DNA from 2 places in the Streptomyces sp. NPDC096105 genome. Region 1 is predicted to be linked to the other one. Evidence: riboswitches for the same ligand, from Rfam matches in the RefSeq annotation. Region 1 holds a riboswitch; the other holds the start of a gene.
What was found. Region 1 has a riboswitch for cobalamin ahead of ACIQ8B_RS23505 (cobalamin biosynthesis protein). Riboswitches for the same ligand answer to the same signal wherever they lie in the genome.
Positions count from the first base shown of each region.

Region 2: linked by a shared signal. The riboswitch ahead of ACIQ8B_RS26785 (ABC transporter substrate-binding protein) and the one ahead of ACIQ8B_RS23505 (cobalamin biosynthesis protein) in region 1 are both predicted to bind cobalamin.

Region 1 covers NZ_JBIWGC010000016.1:53,569-57,793, forward strand. Annotated here, with positions in the region: gene ACIQ8B_RS23495 (anion permease) at 13-1,266, shown strand; gene ACIQ8B_RS23500 (hypothetical protein) at 1,298-1,519, shown strand; cobalamin riboswitch at 1,699-1,837, shown strand; gene ACIQ8B_RS23505 (cobalamin biosynthesis protein) at 1,959-2,900, shown strand; gene ACIQ8B_RS23510 (cobyric acid synthase) at 2,897-4,225, shown strand, end outside.
Region 2 covers NZ_JBIWGC010000021.1:80,465-84,689, forward strand. Annotated here, with positions in the region: gene ACIQ8B_RS26775 (ABC transporter ATP-binding protein) at 1-184, opposite strand, end outside; gene ACIQ8B_RS26780 (FecCD family ABC transporter permease) at 181-1,296, opposite strand; gene ACIQ8B_RS26785 (ABC transporter substrate-binding protein) at 1,293-2,336, opposite strand; cobalamin riboswitch at 2,366-2,554, opposite strand; gene ACIQ8B_RS26790 (thiamine pyrophosphate-requiring protein) at 2,721-4,225, opposite strand, start outside.

The DNA.
Region 1 (4,225 bases):
TTGCCTGGGTAAATGGAAAGCTTCTCGCTGATCCTCGCGATTGTGGTGGTAACCGCACTCGCGTTCGATTTCACGAACGGTTTCCACGACACCGCGAACGCGATGGCAACGACCATTTCGACCGGTGCGATGAGGCCCAAGGCGGCAGTGGCCATGTCCGCCGTCCTCAACCTTGTGGGTGCTTTTCTCTCGGTGGAGGTCGCCAACACGATCTCCAAGGGCCTCGTCGACGAGGCCGGCATCCGTCCCGAGGTCATCTTCGCCGCACTGGTCGGCGCGATCCTCTGGAATCTCCTCACCTGGCTGGTGGGTCTGCCGTCCAGCTCCTCCCACGCCCTCATGGGCGGTCTGATCGGCGCCACGGTCGCCTCCGCCGGCTTCGGCGCGGTGCACGGCGACGTGCTGGTCACCAAGGTCCTGATCCCCGCGATCGCCGCCCCGCTGGTGGCCGGCGTCGCCGCGATGCTCGCGACCCGGCTCACCTACCGCATGGGCCGCAACGCCGACGACAAGGCCTCCGCGAAGGGCTACCGCGCCGGCCAGATCGCCTCCGCCGGCCTCGTCTCCCTGGCCCACGGCACCAACGACGCCCAGAAGACGATGGGCATCATCACCCTCGCCCTGGTGGCCGGCGGCACCCTCGCCCCCGACTCCGACCCGCCCATGTGGGTCATCCTCTCGGCGGGCATCGCCATCGCCCTCGGCACCTACCTCGGCGGCTGGCGGATCATCCGCACCATGGGCAAGGGCCTGACCGACCTCCAGCCGCAGCAGGGCTTCGCCGCCCAGACCAGCGCCGCGACGGTCATCCTGGCCTCCTCGCACCTCGGCTTCTCCCTGTCCACGACGCACTCCGTCTCCGGCGCCGTCATGGGCGCCGGCCTGGGCCGCAAGGGCGGCGTGGTCCGCTGGTCCACGGCCACCCGGATGTTCGTCGCCTGGGGCCTGACCCTGCCGGCCGCCGCCCTGGTCGCGGCGCTCGCCGAGTGGGTCTGCGGCTTCGGCGACTGGGGCACCGCCGTGGTGGCCGTCTTCCTGGTCGCCTCCAGCGCGGCCATCTGGAAGATCTCCCGGCGCGAGATCGTCGACCACACCAACGTCAACGACCACGACGGCGCCGGTGAGGAGCCGTCCGGCGTGGTGACCCAGGCGATGGCCGCCGTGACCCCGCCCCCGGCCGGCACCGTGGCCGAGGACCTCACGGCCTCCATCCCGGCGCCGACGGCCGGCGACCCGGCGGGCCCGCCGGCCAAGACGTCCGTCTGACCGCGACCCGGCACGAAGGAAGAAGAGCACCATGAAGATCGACTGGGCGGCCCTCGGTTCCGTCTTCGGCGTCAGCCTCGTGGTCACCGTGGCCCTGGTGGCCCTGTTCACCCTCGGCATCTCCGGCATGTCCCGCCGCGAGCGGGCCGCCGCGGAGGGCCGGTCCACGGCTCTCGCGGTCACCGGCGCCTACGCCTGCTTCGCCGCGTGCGCGGCGGCGGTGGGCTACGGTATCCACCTGATCATGGCCTGACGGCAGGCCGCACGCGTGCGCGGGCGGGACGGGAGCGGCCGCTCCCGTCCCGCCCGCCGCCGTGTCCGCGCCCCCGCGGGCCGGTCACGCCGGTCACGCCGGTCACGCCGTTCACCCACGTGAGTCCCTCTGTGGGCCTCGGCACACTTCAGCCCCGCAGGTCAACGGCAAGTTGACGGCCCTTCCGGGAGCATGGTGGACTGCCTCCGCCAACACGGCGGCAGGAGAGGAAGCCGGTGCGAATCCGGCGCGGTCCCGCCACTGTCACCGGGGTGACCACCCCGGGAGCCAGGAACTTTCACCGCCGGTCTCGTCGAACCAGGGCGTGGACACCCTGAGTGAGGACATATCGCCATGCGCGGCTGCCTGCCGAGGTCGATCAGCGACACCCCACCCGCCTCCGGGGCCGTTCCCTCCGGATCCGTCACCGGCTGACCCCATGGGTGCCGATCGCGTGTTCGCGTACGGCGCCGCCGCCGGCCTCCTCGGCGACCTGCTGCTCGGCGATCCCCGCCGTGGACACCCGGTCGCCGCTTTCGGGCGGGCCGCGGCTGCCGTGGAGCGGGTGCTGTGGCAGGACGACCGGGGCCGCGGGGCCGTGCACACCGCCGTGTGCGTCGGCGGCGCCGTCGCGCTCGGCGGCCTGGCCGCCCGCGCCGTACGCCGTTCCCCCACCGCTTCCGTCACCCTGACCGGCGTCGCCACCTGGGCCGTCGTCGGCGGCACCTCGCTGGCCCGGGAGGCGCGTGCCGTCGGGCGGGCCCTGGAGTCCGGTGACGTCGAGGCCGCCCGGGAGCGGCTGCCGCACCTGTGCGGCCGGGACCCGCAGGCCCTGGACGCCGACGGGATCGCCCGCGCCGTGGTGGAGTCCGTGGCCGAGAACACCTCCGACGCCGTGGTGGGCGCCCTGGTGTGGGGCGCGGTCGCCGGAGTCCCGGGCCTGGTGGGCTTCCGGGCCGTCAACACCCTGGACGCGATGGTGGGGCACAAGTCGCCCCGTTACCGCCGCTACGGCTGGGCCTCCGCCCGCCTCGACGACGTCGCCGGCTGGCCGGGGGCGCGCCTGACGGCCGTGCTCGCCGCACTGAGCGGGCCGGACCCGCGCGGGGCGGTACGGGCCTGGCGTGCGGACGCGGCGCGGCACCCCAGCCCCAACGCCGGTCCCGTCGAGGCGTCCTTCGCGGGCGCGCTCGGCGTACGGCTCGGCGGAACCCTGTCCTACGGCGGCCGGGTCGAGCACCGGCCCGTCCTCAACAGCGGCGGGCGCCCCGTCGCCGTGGCCGACATCGAGCGGGCGGTACGCCTGTCGCGGCGGGTCGGCTGGCTCGCGCTCGCGGCCGGAGCGGCCGCGCGGCGCGTACTGAAGGGACGTGCGACGTGAGCGGTGGCGGACTGCTGGTCGCCGGGACGACCTCGGACGCCGGCAAGAGCGTGGTCACCGCCGGGATCTGCCGGTGGCTGGCGCGCCGGGGCGTGAAGGTCGCGCCGTTCAAGGCGCAGAACATGTCGCTGAACTCGTTCGTCACGCGCGAGGGCGCCGAGATCGGGCGGGCCCAGGCCATGCAGGCCCAGGCGTGCCGGGTGGAGCCGACGGCGCTGATGAACCCGGTGCTGCTGAAGCCGGGCGGCGAGCGGTCCAGCCAGGTGGTGCTGATGGGCCGCCCGGTCGGCGAGATGAGCGCACGCGGTTACCACGGCGGCCGTCAGGAGAGCCTCCTCGGCACGGTCCTGGACTGCCTGGACCGGCTGCGGAGCGAGTACGACGCGGTGATCTGCGAGGGCGCCGGAAGCCCCGCGGAGATCAACCTGCGCCGCACCGACATCGTCAACATGGGCCTCGCCCGCAACGCCGGTCTGCCGGTCCTCGTCGTCGGGGACATCGACCGGGGCGGCGTCTTCGCCTCCTTCTTCGGCACGGTCGCCCTGCTCTCCCCCGAGGACCAGGAGCTGGTCGCCGGGTTCCTGGTGAACAAGTTCCGCGGGGACGTCTCGCTGCTGGAGCCGGGCCTTCGGATGCTGCACGGCCTGACCGGGCGGCGCACCTATGGCGTGCTGCCGTTCCGGCACGGGCTCGGCATCGACGAGGAGGACGGCCTCAGGGTGTCGCTCAGGGGCGCGGTGCGGGAGTCCGCGGTGACCGCGCCGGTCGGCGAGGAGGTGCTGCGGGTCGCGGTGTGCGCGGTGCCGCTGATGTCCAACTTCACCGACGTGGACGCGCTCGCCGCCGAACCGGGCGTCGTGGTGCGGTTCGTGGACCGGCCGGACGAACTCGCCGACGCGGACCTCGTGGTCGTGCCGGGCACCCGCGGGACCGTGCGGGCGCTGCGCTGGCTGCGCGAGCGCGGGCTGGCGGACGCCCTGGTGCGGCGGGCCGCCGAGGGCCGGCCGCTGCTGGGCGTCTGCGGCGGCTTCCAGCTCCTCGGCGAGCGCATCGAGGACGACGTGGAGAGCCGTGCGGGCCGCGTGGACGGGCTCGGCGTGCTGCCCGTACGGGTGCGGTTCGCCCGCGAGAAGACCCTGGCCCGCCCGGTCGGCGAGGCCCTCGGCGAGCGCGCCGAGGGGTACGAGATCCATCACGGGGTCGCCGACGTACGGGGCGGCGAAGCCTTCCTGGACGGCTGCCGGGTGGGCGGCACGTGGGGCACGCACTGGCACGGCGCGCTGGAGTCGGACGGGTTCCGGCGGGCGTTCCTGCGCGCGGTGGCC
Region 2 (4,225 bases), on a different contig from region 1:
CCCGGCCGGCCGCGGGGCGCAGGACGCGGTAGACGGCGCGCAGCAGGCTGGACTTCCCGCTGCCGTTCGGACCGACCAGGCCGATGACCTCGCCGGGGCGGGCCGTCAGGGAGACCTCCTCGACCAGCCGGTGCGCGCCGGCGGTGAGGGTGACCGTGTCGATGACGAGTTCGGTGCCGGTCATACCGCTCCCCGGTCGGTGCTCCGGCGGGCAGTGCGGCGCATCAGCCACAGGAAGAAGGGGCCGCCGCACAGGGCGGTCAGCACGCCGACGGGGATCTCCATGGGCGCCACGACGACGCGGGCGGCGATGTCCGCCCAGACGAGGAAGACCGCGCCGCCGAGGGCCGCCGTCGGCAGGACGCGCCGGTGGTCGCCGCCGACGGCGATGCGGACGATGTGCGGCACCATCAGGCCGACGAATCCGATCGGGCCGCACGCCGCCACCAGGATGCCGGTGACGAGGGAGAGCACGACGAACATGCGGGCGCGGAAGCGGGCCACGTCCAGGCCCATCGTGGTCGCGGCCTCCTCACCGGCGAGCAGGAGGTTGAGGTTGCGGGCCTGCACCATGAGGACGGCGACCCCCAGGAGCAGGGCCGCGCCGGGCAGCCGGACCGTGTCCCAGGTGACCCCGCCGAGGCCGCCCAGGGTCCAGGCGAGGACCGCGCGGGCCTCGTTGCCCCGGTCGGTGGCGAGCAGCAGCAGGTCCAGCACGGCGGTGAGCATCGCGGCGACGGCCACACCGGACAGCACCAGCCGTGCCGACGTGATGCGGCCGCCGGTGCGGGCGGTGGCGTAGACGAGCACCAGGGCGCCCAGCGCGCCCGCGAACGCGGCGACCGACAGCGACGCCGGCCCGAACAGGGTCACCCCGAACACGATCACCGACACGGCGCCCAGGGACGCCCCCGAGGAGACGCCGAGCAGGTAGGGCTCGGCGAGCGGGTTGCGGATCAGGGCCTGCAGGGCGGTGCCCACAACCGCGAGGCCCGCCCCGGCCACGGCCCCGAGGAGCACGCGCGGCGCGCGCACGTCCAGCACGATGGTCTCCCGCGCCCGCGACCAGTCCGGTTCCGTCCAGCCGGCGCCCAGCGCGTGCGTCACGATGCCCCACACCTGGCCGGGCGGCACCCGCACCGACCCGATGGCCAGACCGGCGGTGGCGGAGACCGCCAGGGTGACGGCCAGGACGACGAGGGTGACGGTGAGACCGGCCAGGCCGGCCCGCCCGTCGTCCTCGTGCCGTCGCCGTGCGGCCCGCTCGGTGCCGGTCCCCACGGCCGGGGCCGTCACGCGAAGCTCTCGGGGTGGAGGCCGCGGGCCAGGTCCTCCACCGCGTAGGCGGAGCGGACGCCCACCAGGGTGGCGGTCAGCGGCAGGACGACGAACCGCTTGTTCCTGATGGCGGGCACGTCCTCGAGAGCGGGCTGGGAGAGCAGGAACTTCTTCTTCCGTCCCACGCTGCCGGCGCCGGCGTAGTCGTAGATCGCGATGACCTCGGGCCTGCGGTCGACGACCTGTTCCCAGGAGACGTCGCCGAAGACGTCGTCGAGGTCGGCGAAGACGTTCTCGCCGCCGGCCAGCCGGATCAGTTCGGTGCCCAGGCTCTTGCCGCCCGCGGTGAAGGCGGTCCGGTCGCCGCTGTCGTAGACGAAGACGGGCACCTTCGGCGCGTCCGCGACCTTGCCGGCGGCCTTCTCGACACGGTCCGCGAGGCCGGCGACCAGCGTGTCGGCCCGCTCCGGGACGCCGAAGATCCGGCCGACGGTGCGGATCTCGTCGTAGGTGTCCCGCATCGTGACCCGTTTCCTGCCGCAGTACTCGCGGTTGAGGTGGGTGTCGATGCCGGCGTCGGCGAACGCCGTGCGGGAACGGCCCTCGTTCTCGGCGAAGGCGCTGCCGTAACCGCCGTAGACGAGGTCCGGGTCGGCCTCCAGGACCGTCTCGAACGACGGTTCCTTCCTGGCCAGTTCGGGGATCGACGCGTAGTCCTTCCTCAGCTCGGGCAGGACCGGGGAGTCGGGGAAGGCGGTGCCGACCATGTGGTCCTTCAGACCGAGGGCGAGCATCAGTTCCGCCGGGTGCTGGTGGATGGTGACGACGCGCGCGGGCGGCTTCTCGTACGTGGTCCGCACGCCGCAGTTGTCGACGGTGACGGGGAAGCCTGCGGCCGGTGCGGCCGGCGCCTTCGCGTCCTGGGCGGTGTCCCGCGACGATCCGCAGCCGGCGGTCAGCAGGGCGGCCGCGAGGGCGAGGGCGGCGGCGGCCGCCCGCACGGCGAGCCGCCCGCGGGCAGGGGTGGACAGGGCGGGACGGGACGTGCCGTCGTACACGTGAAGCCTCCTGGGGAGTCCGCGCTCCTCGGAACGGGCCCGCGACAGGCCAGTGTCCTGACTCCCGGATCGACGCTTCCCCCTGGCCTTCCCGCGCGGCGCGCAGTGGCACGTGGAAGGGGGTGCACTTCCCGGTCACAGTGGCGGGACCGTGCCGGACTCGCACCGGCTTCCTGTCTCCCGTCGCGGTGTTGATGACCCGTCGATCCTACGAGTCGGCCCCCGCGGGGCGAAAGGGCGGGGCGGGTGTCCGCACCCGCCCCGGAGCGGCGGCGCCTCGCACCGCCCGCCGGCGACCCGCGCCCGGCCGGGCGCGGAGCGCTCCCGGGGACGCCGGACGGAAGAGGTGGAGGGCGCGCGGTCCCGGGAGGCACGGTACCGGGCTCAGGCGCTGTCGTCCGGGCCCGCGCCCGGCCGGCCGGCGCGGTGCCGGGTGCCGGGGAGCATCTCCTGGACCTTCGCCTTCAGGCCCTGCCGCACCATCGAGCCGCGGTCGCTGTCGCCCTTGAGGATCGCGGCGGCCGCCGCCTCGATTTGGTCCAGGGACGCGTGCGGCGGGATCGGCGGCACCGCCGGGTCGGTGCGGAAGTCGATGACGAACGGCCGGTCCGCGGCGAGCGCCCGGTCCCACGCGGCCTCGACCTGCTTCGGCTTCTCCACCCGGACCCCGTCCAGGCCCATGCGCCGGGCGATGTCCGCGTACGGCAGGTCCGGGATGGCTTGCGACTCCTCGAACTGCGGCGCGCCGGACATGGCCCGCATCTCCCAGGTGACCTGGTTGAGGTCGCCGTTGTTCAGCACGGCGACGATCAGCCGGGGGTCGGACCACTCGCGGTAGTACTTCGCCGCCGTGACCATCTCCATCATGCCGTTCATCTGCATGGCCCCGTCCCCGACCAGGGCGATGGCCGGCCGGTCGGGGTGGGCGAACTTCGCGCCGATGCAGTACGGCACACCGGGGCCCATCGTCGCCAGCGTCCCGGACAGTGAGCCGCGCATCCGGCCGCGCAGCCGCAGGTGCCGGGCGTACCAGTTGGCGGCCGAGCCGGAGTCGGCGGCGAGGACCACGTCGTCGGGCAGCCTGCCGTCCAGGGCGTGCACCACGTACTCCGGGTTCACCGGGTCCGCGCTCACGGCGGCGCGCCGCTGCATCACCTCCCACCAACGGGTGACGTTCTTCTCGACCTGCTCCCGCCAGGTCCGGTCCTCCTTGCGGTGCAGGCGCGGCAGCAGCCGCCGCAGGGTCTCGCGGGCGTCGCCGACCAGGTTCACCTCGTTCGGGTAGCGCAGGCCGATCATGTGCGGGTCGATGTCGATCTGCACGGCCCGCGCCTGGTCCAGCTCCGGCAGGAACTGCGTGTACGGGAAGCTGGACCCGATCATCAGCAGCGTGTCGCAGTCCCGCATCAGCTCGTACGAGGGGCGGGTGCCCAGCAGCCCGATGGAGCCGGTGACGTACGGCAGGTCGTCGGGCAGGGCGTCCTTGCCGAGCAGCGCCTTCGCCACCCCGGCGCCCAGCACGTCCGCGAGCCGCTCGACCTCCTCGCGGGCGCCGCGCGCGCCCTGCCCGATCAGCACGGCGACCTTCTCGCCCGCGTTCAGCACGTCGGCGGCCCGCTGGAGGTCCTCGTCGGCGGGGACCGGCGCGTACCGGCCCAGGCCGAGGCTGGAGGGCACCATCTTGAAGGCGTGCGTGGGCGGGCTGTAGTCCATCTCCTGCACGTCGCCCGGCAGGATGACCGCGGTGACCGTGCGCCGGGCGTACGCGGTGCGGAAGGCGCGGTCGATCAGGTTCGGCAGCTGCTCGGGGACCGTCGCCGTCTCGCAGAAGTCGGACGCGACGTCCTTGAAGAGCGCGGCGAGGTCCACCTCCTGCTGGTAGGAGCCGC